One region of the Vibrio sp. A2-1 genome, then DNA from elsewhere that is predicted to be linked to it. Evidence: predicted binding sites of a transcription regulator. Region 1 holds the regulator's gene; the other holds the start of a gene.
What was found. Region 1 encodes CRP, which controls carbon source genes, mostly activating them, when cyclic AMP is high. Its sites were predicted from a motif close to TGTGANNNNNNTCACA; they were not measured.
Positions count from the first base shown of each region.

Region 1 (7,483 bases):
TTGTTGATGTCGTTAGCCAACCTGAAACGCTAGCTGGCGTGAAAGAACGTGAAGCAATGTTCCGTGATGGTTTAGCTAAGATTAACGACAAATACCAAATATTCAGTGAAGTTCGCGGTAAAGGCCTATTGCTAGGTGCTGCACTTAATGAAGCATGGCAAGGTCGTGCTCGTGATGTATTAGTAGCAGCAGGCGAACAAGGCTTGATGGTACTGGTTGCGGGTGCAAACGTGGTTCGTTTCACGCCATCACTGGTTATCACTACACAAGAAATTGAAGAAGGTTTATCAAAACTAGACAAAGCAATCGCTACGCTAGTTTAGCCTGAGCGGCGTCATAGGAATGATCGCCATTAGAGCGATCCCATGACGTACTGCTAAAGGCCCAAGATTCTCGTTTTGGGCCTGTTTTGCATCTGGAGGGAATATTGATGCTAGTTGTTCGCCCAATAAAATTATCTGATTACGATGCGTTGCATACCTGCGCGGTTGAGTCTGGTCACGGATTCACATCTCTTCCGGTTAACGAAGAACTGTTAACCAACCGTATTACTCACTCTGAATACAGCTTTGCTAAACAAGATGTGACTGAACCCGGCGACGAAGGCTACCTAATGGTTGGCTTCGATACCGAAACCGGAGAAGTCGCGGGTACCACAGGCATCGAAGCCTCAATTGGCTGGGATGTGCCGTTTTACTCTTACCACATCAGCAAAGTGGTTCACTCATCGCAGAAGCTTGGCGTTAATAACGTCGTGAAGCTACTGACTTTCGGCAATAACTACACCGGATGCAGTGAAATCTGCACACTGTTCTTACGTCCTGCTTTCCGTGGTGGATTGAATGGTCGTTTGATGTCTAAGTGTCGCTTCTTGATCATGTCAGAACACCCAGAGCGTTTCTCGAAAACGATTTTTGCTGAGATGCGTGGCGTATCAGATGCAGAAGGTAACTCTCCTTTCTGGAAATGGCTGCAAGAGCATTTCTTCTCGATTGATTTTACGCTCGCTGATTATCTAACGGGTATTGGTAAGAAAGGCTTCATTGCTGACCTAATGCCGAAGTTACCTATCTATGTGAACCTACTGAGCAAAGAAGCTCAGGCAGTCATTGGGGTGGTTCATGACAATACGCGCCCTGCACTTAAGTTGCTGGAACGTGAAGGTTTCACCAACCGTGGCTATGTCGACATCTTTGATGGGGGCCCAACGGTTGAGTGTGATCTAAGAAATATCGAATCAGTGCGTCATGCGATTCGAGCTCAAGTGACAATTGCAGAGCATTCAAGCTCTAAAGACTTCCTCATTGGTAATACCTCGTTTGAGAACTTCCGCGCAGTAGCCGCGAAAGGCGCGTATGACCAAGCTAGCGACACAGTGATTTTATCATCTGAAGTAGCAAGCGCTCTTGAAGTAAAAGAAGGCGAATTCGTTCGCATGTTGGCTCAATAAGAGCGGCGATTATCTGTCGAAGATTTTAAGGATAGAAGTATGACTCAGTGGATAGCAGGACAGTGGGTGGCAGGTCAAGGCGACGCCATGACATCAGTAAGCCCATACAATAATGAAGTCGTGTGGCAAGGCGATAGTGCAACTCCAGCACAGGTTGAATCTGCAGTAGCAGCGGCGCGTGACGCTTTCTTAGTATGGAAAAAGATGAGCTTTGCAGAGCGTGAAGCGATCGTGTTGAACTTTGCTGAGAAGGTAAAAGAGAACAGCGAAGAAATTGCACAGATTATTGCAAAAGAGACGGGTAAACCGATTTGGGAAACTCGCACTGAAGCGGGTGCGATGGCGGGTAAAATCGCTATCTCTATTCGATCTTACCACGAACGTACGGGTGAAGCTTCACGTGAAGCCGCAGGCAACCAAATCGTACTGCGTCATCGCCCATTAGGCGTAATGGCGGTATTTGGTCCTTACAACTTCCCTGGTCACCTACCTAACGGTCATATTGTTCCGGCACTGCTATCGGGTAATACCGTGGTATTTAAGCCGTCAGAGCAGACACCTTGGACGGGTGAGTTTGCGATGAAGCTATGGCAAGAAGCTGGCCTTCCTGCTGGCGTGATTAACCTAGTGCAAGGCGCTAAAGAAACTGGTATCGCACTGGCGGATGCTAAAGGTCTTGATGGCGTGCTATTCACGGGCAGTGCCAATACTGGTCATATCCTTCACCGTCAATTCGCAGGTCAACCGGGCAAGATGTTAGCGCTAGAGATGGGCGGCAACAACCCTATGGTGATCACTGACCAATTTGGTGATGCTGACGCGACGGTTTATACCATTATCCAGTCGGCCTTCATCAGTGCAGGCCAACGTTGTACATGTGCACGTCGCTTGTATGTACCTGTTGGCGAGAAGGGCGATCAACTGCTTGATAAGCTTGTTGCGGCTACCTTGAAAATTCGTGTTGATCAGCCATTCGCTGAACCTGCACCCTTCATGGGACCACAAATCTCTGAAACGGCCGCTAAGTTCATTCTGAACGCACAAGCTAATCTGCAATCACTAGGTGGTGTAAGCCTAGTCGAAGCAAAAGCGGGCGAAGCGGCGTTTGTTTCTCCGGGTATAATCGATGCAACCAACATTGCTGAGTTGCCAGATGAAGAGTACTTCGGCCCATTGTTGCAAGTGGTTCGTTACCAATCGTTAGAGCAAGCCGTTGAATTGGCTAATGACACGCGCTTTGGTTTGTCTGCCGGTTTAGTATCAACAGACGATTCAGAGTGGGAATACTTCGTTGACCATATCCGTGCGGGTATTGTTAACCGTAACCGCCAGCTAACAGGCGCAAGTGGTGATGCACCATTTGGTGGCCCGGGTGCTTCAGGCAACCTACGCCCAAGTGCTTACTACGCGGCGGACTACTGTGCTTACCCAATGGCGTCAATGGAAGGTGGTGAAACTCAACTGCCAGCTACGTTTAGCCCAGGTATTGAGCTGTAGTTTTAGCGCTTAAGCTATAAATTCATGAGTCAAAAGTTTATAAATCATAAACTTATGAGCTCTAGGCTCATGAATAACAGATTCATTGGTTAATTGTGTAATGAGGAAGCGGTGTTATCGCTTCCTTTTTCCATCACGTCCGACACCTAGATTGGGCGGTAGATAATAATAGAACAAGTATGTCACAGGCTGATGGCTGCTGACTTTGTGTCCAGCCTCTCCCTCTCTAATCCAAATTACTAGCTTGCTAGAACCTCTGACAAGGAGTCACCATGACGCCCGATCTACTCTTTAAATCACTATGGGACGATTACATTCACAGGCTTTGCCCATCGGCTGAGAAAGTTCATCATCTGTTGAAAGAAGACGAAGCCCTGATTAATGATCATATTGCACTGCGTACTTTCAATGTTGCACCTCTGGGCATTGAAACACTGGCCAAGCCTTTCCTTGAATTAGGCTACAAGGCGTGTGGCGACTATTTGTTTGAGAGCAAGAAGTTAGTGGCTAAGCACTACGAGCACCCAGACCCAAACCAACCGAAAGTGTTCATTAGTGAGTTGAAGGTAGAAGAGTGTTCAAGTGACTTACAACAGATCGTTGCTAAGTTGGTTGAGCAAGTGGACGCAAGCAAGCTTCAAGGTCATGAGTTCTTGTTTGGTGGTCGCCTTTGGGATCTGAGCTTCGCGGATTTCCAAGTTCTAGCAAAAGAGAGTGAATACGCGTCTTGGTTAGCGGCTCATGGTTACGGTGCAAACCACTTTACGGTAAGTGTGAACCAGCTTAATGAGTTCGATGAAGTACAGACAGTGAATGACTATTTGAGTGATTCAGGTTTCACTATCAATGCATCTGGCGGTCAGGTTAAAGGCTCTCCAGAGGTCTTATTAGAGCAATCATCTACAATGGCAGACAAAGTCCCAGTTTCATTTGTTGAAGGCAGCGAGGTGATTCCTGGTGGCTTCTACGAGTTCGCTAAGCGTTATGCGATGGCGAATGGTGAGCTTTATACAGGATTTGTTGCAGCATCGGCTGACAAGATCTTTGAGAGCACCAACGGTTAAAGAAAGATACGAGCACGGGCTTTACCCTAAAGATGCGGGTACGCTTCGCTTTGAGAGTGTTTGCGCTTGGACGCGGGAGGTGCTCCATTCGCATCTGCTCTCTAGATCTTTATAAAACAAAAAAGCCACCAAATTTGCATTTGGTGGCTTTTAAATTTTTGGCTCAGTTAATCGAGATTAACGAGTGCCGTATACCACGATAGTTTTACCGTGTGCAGAAATTAGGTTCTGCTCTTCTAGCATCTTCAAGATACGACCTACTGTCTCACGAGAACAACCAACAATCTGGCCAATCTCTTGACGAGTGATCTTGATTTGCATGCCGTCAGGGTGAGTCATTGCATCTGGCTGTTTCGCTAGGTTAAGTAGCGTTTGAGCGATACGACCTGTTACGTCAAGGAACGCTAAGTCACCAACCTTTTGGCTAGTTACTTGTAGACGGTTTGCCATTTGCGCTGAAAGGCGCATTAGGATATCTGGGTTCACTTGGATAAGTTGACGGAATTTCTTGAAAGAAATTTCAGCTACTTCACAAGGAGATTTTGCACGAACCCATGCAGTACGCTCTTGGTCTTCTTCGAAGAGGCCAAGTTCACCAATGAAGTCACCTTGGTTTAGGTAAGAAAGAATCATTTCCTTACCTTCTTCGTCTTTGATAAGAACTGCCACAGAACCTTTAACGATGTAGTACAAGGTTTCTGCCTTTTCACCAGCATGAATCAAAGTACTTTTTGAAGGGTACTTATGAATATGACAGTGTGAAAGGAACCACTCTAATGTTGGATCGGTTTGGGGTTTACCTAGAACCATAATATCTTACTTCCTCTGCAGGGTATGCTTGCCGCTTTCCGTATTTTAGCTAAGCCTGGATTGACTTGTAGGATAAGAGCACTCGTTGAGCGCTGCAAGCTATCTTGTGTTTCGTTTAAGAATAGTATCCTTTTTCAGGTACTATTTCTTGATTTTAATCGTGACCAAGCTACGATTTTTTACGCAAAATTGTGCACATGATCACGGTATGAAAAGTAATCAACCAGAATGGTGTCTTGTTAACCTATTTTTCCGGTTTCGATGAGCTGTTGTAGGATGGGCCTTACAATGAGCTCCATAGCAAAACTCATCTTACCGCCTGGCACCACAAGCGTGTTGTGGCGTGACATAAATGAGCCATCTATCATAGCTAGAAGGTAGGGGAAATCGACGTTTTTGATGCCACGCAAACGTATAACAACGAAGCTTTCGTCTAAACTTGGAATCCCTTTAGCGTTCAGTGGATTCGATGTATCTACGGTTGGAACACGCTGAAAGTTGATGTGAGTACGCGAAAATTGTGGGGTGATGTAATTAAGGTAATCATCCATTGAGCGAACAATAGAATCCATTACTGCTTCGCGTGAGTGGCCACGATCGCGTGTGTCACGAACGAATTTTTGGATCCACTCAAGGTTGACGATTGGCACCATGCCGATCAGCAAGTCGACGTGTTGTGAGACATTGATGTCGCCATCTACCACGCCACCATGAAGACCTTCGTAGAACATCACATCGGAATTTTCTGGGATCTCTTGCCATGGCGTAAAGGTGCCCGGCATTTGATTGTAAGGCACGGCTTCATCGAAGGTATGTAGGTAACTACGGACTTTACCCGTGCCTTCATTACCGTATTGACGGAAGAACTCTTCTAATGCGCCAAAATCGTTGGCTTGTGGACCAAAGTAGCTGATGTGCTTACCTTGCTCGCGAGCCTTACGGATCTCGACATCCATCTCTGGTCGAGTGAAGCGATGGAAACTATCCCCTTCAACCCAAGCGGCCTTCACGTCCATCATATTGAACATTTTTCGGAAGGCTTCTGAGGTAGTGGTGGTGCCGGCTCCTGATGAACCCGTCACCGCAATAATTGGATGTTTAGCGGACATGACAACCCTTGTCTTTTGAGTAACTTACTTGTTAGCAATCGTTTACCACTATAACACGGCTCCTTTATGAGCGCAGCCTAGAAGCGTTTTGTGACTTGAATATCAACGGTTTCATGCAGCTCAGAAAACACGATGCTGACTTCCTTTGAGGCTAATTGATGTTTCACTTGATCAATCTTGTTTTGCAGTGAAACCTCTACGTCACCGTAGTCTGTGCCTTCACGCAGCACGAATTCTTTAATGAGGTTTTCCAGCGTTTCTGGCGCAATGTCTTGCCATGGGATGATCATAAATACTTCTCTCTTTTATGTTCATAAATAGGTTTATTGATGTGTTGATTACTGCGTCTAGTGACGTCTACCACTCAGTCCTTAAAAAGGCTCGGCCATTATGCCGAATCTTGAATACTTTCATAGTAGGCGGGTAATGCTTCTTCTAACCAAAACCTTGGTTTGAGCGTGCTACCGGTAATGAACCCCACATGGCCGCCTTTTTGAAACAGGCGATAGTCGATGTTGTCAGGCAACACGAACTTTGGAATTACGTCGTCTGTCATAAACGGATCGTCTTTGGCATGGATGATCTGAGTCGGTAGTTTAATCTTATTAAGTTTAGGAAGCGCTGAGCACTGAGCATAGTAGTCCTGAGCATTCTTGAACCCGTGCAGAGGCGCAGTAATCCGTTCATCAAACTCATACAGCTTGTCTATCTTCTTAATGGTTTCGGCGGTGATACCGAGCTTTTCTTGCAGCAGCTTAATCTTTTTCAAGGCATTCGATTTGAGAGAGTTGAGCAGGTACTTTTTATAGAGCTTAGAGAAACCTCGCTCAATACGACTAGAGCAACAAGCCAGATCAAAAGGTGCAGAGACAATCGTCGCCGCCGACAGCAATGGGTCGTCCGCGTACTCTGCCAAATAGTTCGCCAGCATGTTACCGCCCAAAGAGATACCAACCGCTACCTTAGGGTTATTGGGAAACTGGGCGTGTAGATGTCTTAGGAAAAAGCGTGCATCTTCGACTTCACCTGAATGGTAAGCGCGAGCTAAGCGATTGGGCTTTCCGCTGCAGCCTCTAAAGTGCATCATCACTGATAGCCAGCCATCTTTAGCAAAGGCATTCATCAGTCCGTTGGCATAAGGGCTTTCAAAGCTTCCCTCTAAGCCATGGAATAGAACGAATATCGGCTTGTTACTTCGAGCCTCATTACTTGGGGTGTCACCCTCTGGCGATTCGCTCCAAGCAAGATCGAGAAAGTCACCGTCGGGTGTTTCTAAGGTTTGCCATTGAGGGTCAAACAACGCCTGCTTTCTAATAAATCGTGGCACTAAGGTTTGTAAGTGCGGATTAGATAAACCAGCGGCTGCGGTAAATATTGTCATAAAAACAGTCCATGCTTCTTTTATGGGCTTTGATAAAGTGTTGAGCTTTTAGCGAAACGCCCACGTTTTTATTTGAGCTTGGTTGATTCTCGGTATAAGCGCAAGGGTTTCACTGATACGGGCTACAAAAACAAGGTGTAGGTAACTAGTTGAATATTGTCGAGATTGAGAT
Region 1 is NZ_JAKKCO010000007.1:132,477-139,959, forward strand. It holds gene L3V33_RS18955 (aspartate aminotransferase family protein) at 1-323, shown strand, start outside; gene astA (arginine N-succinyltransferase) at 431-1,450, shown strand; gene astD (succinylglutamate-semialdehyde dehydrogenase) at 1,490-2,947, shown strand; gene L3V33_RS18970 (DUF1338 domain-containing protein) at 3,220-4,011, shown strand; gene crp (cAMP-activated global transcriptional regulator CRP) at 4,189-4,821, opposite strand; gene L3V33_RS18980 (phosphoribulokinase) at 5,061-5,930, opposite strand; gene L3V33_RS18985 (YheU family protein) at 6,008-6,220, opposite strand; gene L3V33_RS18990 (hydrolase) at 6,319-7,311, opposite strand.

Region 2 (7,483 bases), on a different contig from region 1:
GGTTCCCATGCTTTACGACTACATGAACATCATTGAATCTATTGGTTTAGATCTTCTGTTTGCCGCGATTTTCTTTCTAATCGGAATGGCAATTAAAGACGTTCTAAAGGAAGGAAATGTTCCTGCATTTGGTCGTCGCATCGTATGGTTAGTACTTTTCCTTGGCTGCGCAGGTTTTATCGCAAAAGGGATAATCCAACTAAGCTGGGAAGGAACTGGAATCTAACGATTTCCTCCGAACTTTATTACACCGACAACAGACAAAATGAAAGGTAATGATTCTATGGCAAGTGTAGGTCTCTTCTTTGGTAGCGATACAGGTAACACTGAAGCTGTTGCTAAGATGATTCAAAAGCAATTGGGCAAGCAGCTCGTTCAAGTTCAAGACATTGCAAAAAGCAGCAAAGAAGACATCGATAACTTCGATCTACTGCTGCTTGGTATCCCTACGTGGTACTACGGCGAAGCACAATGTGATTGGGACGACTTTTTCCCTGAGCTAGAAGCTATTGATTTTTCAACTAAGCTTGTTGCTATCTTTGGTTGTGGCGACCAAGAAGATTACGCAGAATACTTCTGTGATGCTATGGGTACTATCCGTGACATCGTTGAAGCGAAAGGCGGTACTATCCTAGGTCACACATCAACTGAAAGCTACGAATTCGAAGCATCGAAAGGCTTAGTTGAAGGCGATGACAGCCAATTCGTTGGTCTATGTATCGATGAAGACCGTCAACCTGAGCTAACTGATGAGCGTGTATCTAACTGGGTTAAACAAATCCACGAAGAAATGTGCCTAGCAGAGCTAGAAGACTAATTCTCTAGCGATTGTTAATTGTTACAATTAATGATCGATATGTAGATATGAAAAAACCTCCTTATAGGAGGTTTTTTGCTATTTAATGTTCATCAATCAACACTCAGCTTCTAATGCTTCGTCATCCTCTCTGAACTGCGGCTTCTTTCTCACATACAGGGTTCGCTGAATTTCTGACACCACATTCCCCTGCTTATCTTTAACGTGGATAATAAATTCGGGGAAGCACTTCTCACCAAGCTGTGTCTGACGATAGATATCATCCAGTTGCCCTTGGCTTATCTCAAAATCTGCATACAAGTCGGATTGACCCGGCTTGATAAAGTTAATACTCGCCTCTTTATCCCAAACATAATATCGCTCACCTAAAATACCCATTAACATCAAAGAGTAAACTGGATCGGTAAGAGAAAAGATACTGCCGCCATATTGAGTACGATTGGCGTTCTTATTCCACCAGCGCAGCTTTAGTATCGTCTTAACAACCCTAAAGTCAGGGCTAATGTGAGCTATTCGAATTCCCGATCCCCAAAAAGGAGGCCAAATATTGAGAGCAAATTTTACAATGTTGGGTTTATATATTTTTGCGAGTTGCTTATTCATAACAACATTCCATGTTCATATCAGAAACACCGTCAGCTTGACTGGTCGTACCTCCACTATAAGTGAGATACTTCCAATTTACAAAACAGATTGTGATGTCAGTAAGTAACCCTTTGAAGTTCGTGGTTTATTGTTATGCCTGACTAAACTATAATGGTATTAATATTGAATTCTGTTAATTGCTGCAGATCATCAACAGGAAAGTATATGTCAGACAATAATCAAGCGCTAAAAGATGCTGGTCTTAAAGTGACCCTCCCACGGCTCAAAATTTTAGAAGTATTACAACAACCAGACTGCCAACATATTAGTGCTGAAGATTTATATAAAAAGCTGATCGACTTAGGTGAAGAAATCGGCCTTGCGACCGTTTATCGCGTACTGAACCAATTCGATGATGCTGGCATTGTAACTCGCCACCACTTTGAAGGTGGTAAGTCTGTATTTGAACTTTCAACACAGCATCACCACGATCACCTAGTATGTTTAGACTGCGGTGAAGTTATCGAATTCTCTGATGATCTTATCGAAGAAAGACAAAAAGAAATCGCTCAACGCTACAACGTACAGCTAACCAACCACAGTTTGTATCTGTATGGTAAAAGCATCACTGGGGATTGCAAAGGCAACCCAGACGCACACAAAGCGAAGAAATAACTCAGAACGCTGGCTTAGGCCGGCGTTTTTTATTTGGGCTCATGCGGTATTAAGATTCACATCAGCTTGTCCCACAATTTGTTATTTTATCCAGACACAAAAAAACCGGCTCTAGGCCGGTTTTTTATTAAGTATATCTTGAGAAACTAAGCTTTAAGACACTAAGCTTGGAAAAACAGAGCTGAGAAAAACAAAGCCATTAAGCTTCAGTTTTACCCCAAGTGTCACGTAGACCAACCGTGCGGTTGAATACTAGTGCGTCTGCTTTAGAGTCTTTCGAATCCACACAGAAGTAGCCTGTACGTTCAAACTGGTACGCTTGCTCTGCTACACCTTCCGCTAGGCTAGGTTCAACAAAACCGTTTAGCGTAACAAGTGATTCAGGGTTAAGCGTCGCTGCAAAATCATCAGCAGCGGCTGGGTTTGCCACTGTGAATAGACGATCGTACAAACGAATCTCAGCAGGTAGCGCTTTATCAGCTGATACCCAGTGGATAACACCTTTCACTTTACGGCCATCTGCTGGGTTCTTACCGAGTGTTTCGTTATCGTAAGAACAGAAGATAGTCGTAATGTTGCCTTCTGCATCTTTTTCGATACGTTCAGCTTTGATCACGTAAGCACCACGTAGACGAACTTCTTTGCCAAGAACCAAACGTTTGTATTTCTTGTTTGCTTCTTCACGGAAGTCGTCACGCTCAATCCAAACTTCGCGTGTAAATGGAACTTCACGAGTACCCATTTCTGGCTTGTTCGGGTGGTTTGCCACTGTCAGTGTTTCTACTGTATCAGCGTCGTAGTTTTCAATCACGACCTTGATAGGGTCAAGAACAGCCATTGCACGAGGTGCATTTTCGTTCAGATCATCACGGATACAAGATTCAAGTGAGCCGAACTCAATCATGTTCTCTTGTTTAGTCACACCAATACGTTTACAGAATTCGCGAATCGAGCTTGAAGTGAAGCCACGACGACGCAAACCAGAGATTGTTGGCATACGTGGGTCGTCCCAACCTTCAACTAGGTTTTCAACCACAAGTTGGTTCAGCTTACGCTTCGACATTACCGTGTATTCAAGATTCAGACGGCTAAACTCGTACTGACGAGGTTGGCAATCAATCGTGATGTTGTCTAGAACCCAGTCATACAAACGACGGTTATCTTGGAATTCAAGCGTACAGATAGAGTGCGTAATGCCCTCTAGCGCATCAGAGATACAGTGAGTGAAGTCGTACATTGGGTAAATGCACCACTTGTCAGCAGTCTGATGGTGGTGAGCAAAACGAACACGGTAGATAACTGGATCGCGCATAACCATGAATGAAGAGCTCATGTCGATCTTAGCACGTAAACATGCTTTGCCTTCTTCGAAGCCACCGTCACGCATTTTTTCAAACAACGCTAGGTTTTCTTCAGGGCTGCGATCACGATATGGGCTCGCGTTACCAGGCTCTTTTAACGTGCCACGGTATTCACGGATCTGCTCAGGACTTAGCTCGTCAACATACGCTAAGCCTTTATTAATTAATTCCACAGCATAAGCGTAAAGTGTATCGAAGTAGTTTGATGAGTAACAAATATCACCCGACCATTCGAAGCCTAACCAGCTTACATCATTCTTAATTGACTCAACGTATTCAACGTCTTCTTTTTCAGGGTTTGTATCATCGAAACGAAGATTACATTGTCCCTGGTAGTCCTGAGCAATACCAAAGTTCAAGCAAATAGATTTAGCGTGACCAATGTGCAGGTAGCCATTTGGCTCCGGCGGGAAACGAGTATGCACGCTACTGTGTGTACCATCCGCTAAATCTTTATCGATAATTTGGCGAATGAAATTCGATGGACGAGCCTCAGCTTCACTCATCTATAGCACCTCTATGTATTTAGTATTGTCAGAGAAAGTTATCTTTCATATCCGAGACAAAGGCGGCTTTTGCTGCCTATCAAAGATAGAAAGATCATTGTTGCTAATCATCCACAATTCTTCGCCTTTGCACAATAAGAACCATCAGTTAATTGTGATTATTTCTGCTATTCGATGAAGAATAGAACGAACCTTGTTCACTGGCCTTAAATGACAGGCACAAAAAAGCCTCCCGTGTGGGAGGCTTTCAATTTGAAACTTAGTTAAGAGCCGTTGTTACGTCTTAACAAGTACTTCCTTTACTATGGAAGTTTTACATCAGATAGGTCTTCACCTGCACCGATAGCTTTCATTTCGCCAGCGACGATTTCAGCTAGTGGGCCTAGGATAACCTGTAGGTTGTTCTCACCTAGTTTAACCACACCTTTAGCGCCAAGTTTCTTAAGAACAACTTCATCAGCGATAGAGCGGTCTTTAAGAGTTAGACGTAGACGAGTGATACAAGCATCGATTGAAGTCAGGTTTTCGTGACCACCTAGAGCTTTCAGGTATTGACGAGCAACGTCACCTTTTGGCGCGTCACCAGCAGGAGCTGCTGCAGCTTCGTCATCATCTTCACGACCTGGCGATTTCAAGTTGAAAGCGCGGATTGCGAAAGAGAAAGTGAAGAAGTATAGAGCACCGAATGCTAAGCCAATCAATAGTAGAGTGAATGGTTTAGTTGCTAGACCCCAGTTCAGTACGAAGTCGATTAGACCAGCAGAGAAACCGAAACCGTGCAGAGTACCAAACATGTTTGCCACTACTAGAGACAGACCTGTAAATACCGCGTGCATTGCGTATAGAGCAGGAGCTAGGAATACGAACATGAATTCTAGCGGCTCTGTGATACCTGTTAGGAATGAACAGAATGCAACTGAGAACAATGCGCCACCAACTTGGCTACGTTTTTCAGCAGGAGCAGCTAGGTACATTGCAAGTGCAGCACCTGGTAGACCGAACATCATTACTGGGAAGAAACCGTTCATGAATACGCCAGCGCCTTTATCGCCACCGAAGAAACGGTGTAGGTCGCCAGATTTAACTGTTTCAGTCACTTCTTTAACAACAGTAGTAATCTCTGGAGTTACTGAGTTAGCGAATGTGAATGTATGCTCTTGACCAACAACTAGAGTTTTAGCCAGTGCAGGGTCAACACAAAGTTGAGTGATGTTAGCGAATGCGCCTTGACCAGCAACGATGATTTCTTGACACGTACCCATACCGAACCAGAAGTATGAGTTCAATACGTGGTGTAGACCTACAGGGATTAGTGCACGGTTAAGAGTACCGTAAACGAATTGGCCAACAGCACCAGACGTTGATACCGCATGAGCTAGTGCATCTAGACCAGATTGAATACCAGGCCAAACCACACCAGACACAGCACCTGCAACAAGTGCAAATAGACCGGCCATGATAGGTACTAAACGTTTACCCGCGAAGAAAGCCAGCCACTCAGGAAGGCGTGTTGCATGGAAAGCGTTGTAAGAGTGACCTGCGATGATACCTGCGAAGATACCGCCGAAGAATGACATGTTAACGTCTGCGTTAATTGTGGTTGCTGTTGCTGTTAGTACGAAGTAAGCAACTGCACCAGCAAGACCCGCTGCGCCGTTACCGTCTTTAGAAAGACCAATCGCGATACCTAGACCAAATAGCAATGGTAGGTTACCGAAGATAGCACCACCAGCTTCTGCCATGAATGGAATATCAAGTAAATCGCCTTGACCTAAACGTAAAAGAAGCGCCGCAATCGGAAGCGTTGCGATTGGTAGCATTAACGCCTTACCAAGCTTCTGTGCATATCCTAGAATATTCACCAGTTGTTTCCCCCTATAGGATTTTTTAGAATTCGTTTGAGAAACTTATTTTAGTCGCTCAATTTAGTCCTATTCAGTGTATTCAATTAATTTTGCTCCGCAAATTAAAACCTTACCATTTGTGATCGTAATCACCAGTTTTTACCAAATCCAGAGGTTTTTGCTAGCGAGATCATAAAACTTATTTTATCATTCAAAAAAATGAACGTTTATAGATAAAATCTAAACCTAACCATTAGGTAAAATGATGGTATCCCTGGGTTTACGCTGTCCAATAAACAATCATTAAAAGTGAACCTAAATGTATATCAATAATCAATTGTTCATATATTTTTCAACAACTTAAATCGCTTCCCATTTTGAAGCCGTTTGCCCATAAAAGATAAATCGTTACGTAAATGATGCTCGCAAACTAAGTCCACATTTAGGTAACGAACAAATTTTAAAGATCTCACGAAATAAGGATTAGCTGACTATGTACGCGCTAAGTAACTGTAAAATTTACACTGGTAGTGATGTTCTAACCGATCATGCTGTTGTAATCGAAAACGAACTGATCAAAAAAGTCTGTCCTATCTCTGAATTACCAGAAGGAATCGAAGTTCGCGACCTAAACGGAGCAAACCTAAGCCCAGGCTTTATTGACCTACAATTGAATGGTTGTGGCGGTGTAATGCTTAACGATGAGATCACTGCAGACACAATGCAGATCATGCACAAAGCAAACCTTAAATCTGGCTGTACTAGCTTCCTGCCAACGCTAATCACTTCTTCTGACGAAGACATGCGCGCGGTTATTACCGCAGCTCGTGAGTATCACAACCAATACCAAAACCAATCTCTTGGCCTACACCTTGAAGGTCCGTATTTAAACGTCGCGAAAAAAGGCATTCACAGCGTCGATCACATTCGTAAATCAGACAGCGAAATGATTGAGCTTATCTGTGAGAACAGTGACCTTGTGACCAAAGTAACATTGGCTCCAGAACTCAACGACCCAGAACACATTGAGCGTCTGCGCAAAGCTGGTGTGGTTGTTTCGATTGGTCACACGAATGCAACGTACGCAGAAGCTCGTCAAGGTTTCGAATCAGGTATCACTTTTGCCACTCATCTATTCAATGCAATGACTCCTATGGTTGGTCGTGAGCCTGGCGTTGTTGGCGCGATTTACGATACGCCTGAGGTTTATGCTGGCATTATTGCCGATGGCTTCCACGTTGATTACGCAAACATCAGAATTGCGCATAAAATCAAGGGAGAAAAGTTGGTATTAGTGACGGATGCCACAGCTCCTGCAGGTGCTGACATGGAATACTTTATTTTTGTCGGTAAGAAAGTATATTACCGTGATGGTAAGTGTGTTGATGAAAACGGCACACTGGGCGGCTCAGCTCTGACTATGATTGAAGCAGTTCAGAATACAGTTGAGCACGCCGGTATCGCTTTAGACGAAGCTCTTCGCATGGCTACGCTATACCCAGCTACGGCTATCGGTGTAGAAAGCAAGCTAGGTCGAATCAAAAAAGGCATGGTTGCAAACCTAGCCGTATTTGACCGAGACTTTAACGTTAAAGCGACTGTTGTTAACGGACAATACGAGCACAATTAAGTATGAATGGCGGACAAATAGGTAACGTAGACTTAGTTAAACAACTAAACAGTGCGGCGGTATAC
Region 2 is NZ_JAKKCO010000002.1:526,642-534,124, forward strand. It holds gene L3V33_RS09940 (DUF2788 domain-containing protein) at 8-226, shown strand; gene fldA (flavodoxin FldA) at 284-817, shown strand; gene L3V33_RS09950 (DUF4442 domain-containing protein) at 914-1,420, opposite strand; gene fcrX (ferric iron uptake transcriptional regulator FcrX) at 1,628-2,077, shown strand; gene glnS (glutamine--tRNA ligase) at 2,277-3,944, opposite strand; gene nagE (N-acetylglucosamine-specific PTS transporter subunit IIBC) at 4,247-5,806, opposite strand; gene nagA (N-acetylglucosamine-6-phosphate deacetylase) at 6,282-7,418, shown strand; gene L3V33_RS09975 (ROK family protein) at 7,421-7,483, shown strand, end outside.
Region 2: a site for CRP is predicted at 5,927-5,942, ahead of nagE (N-acetylglucosamine-specific PTS transporter subunit IIBC). Genes of this name have one in related genera too.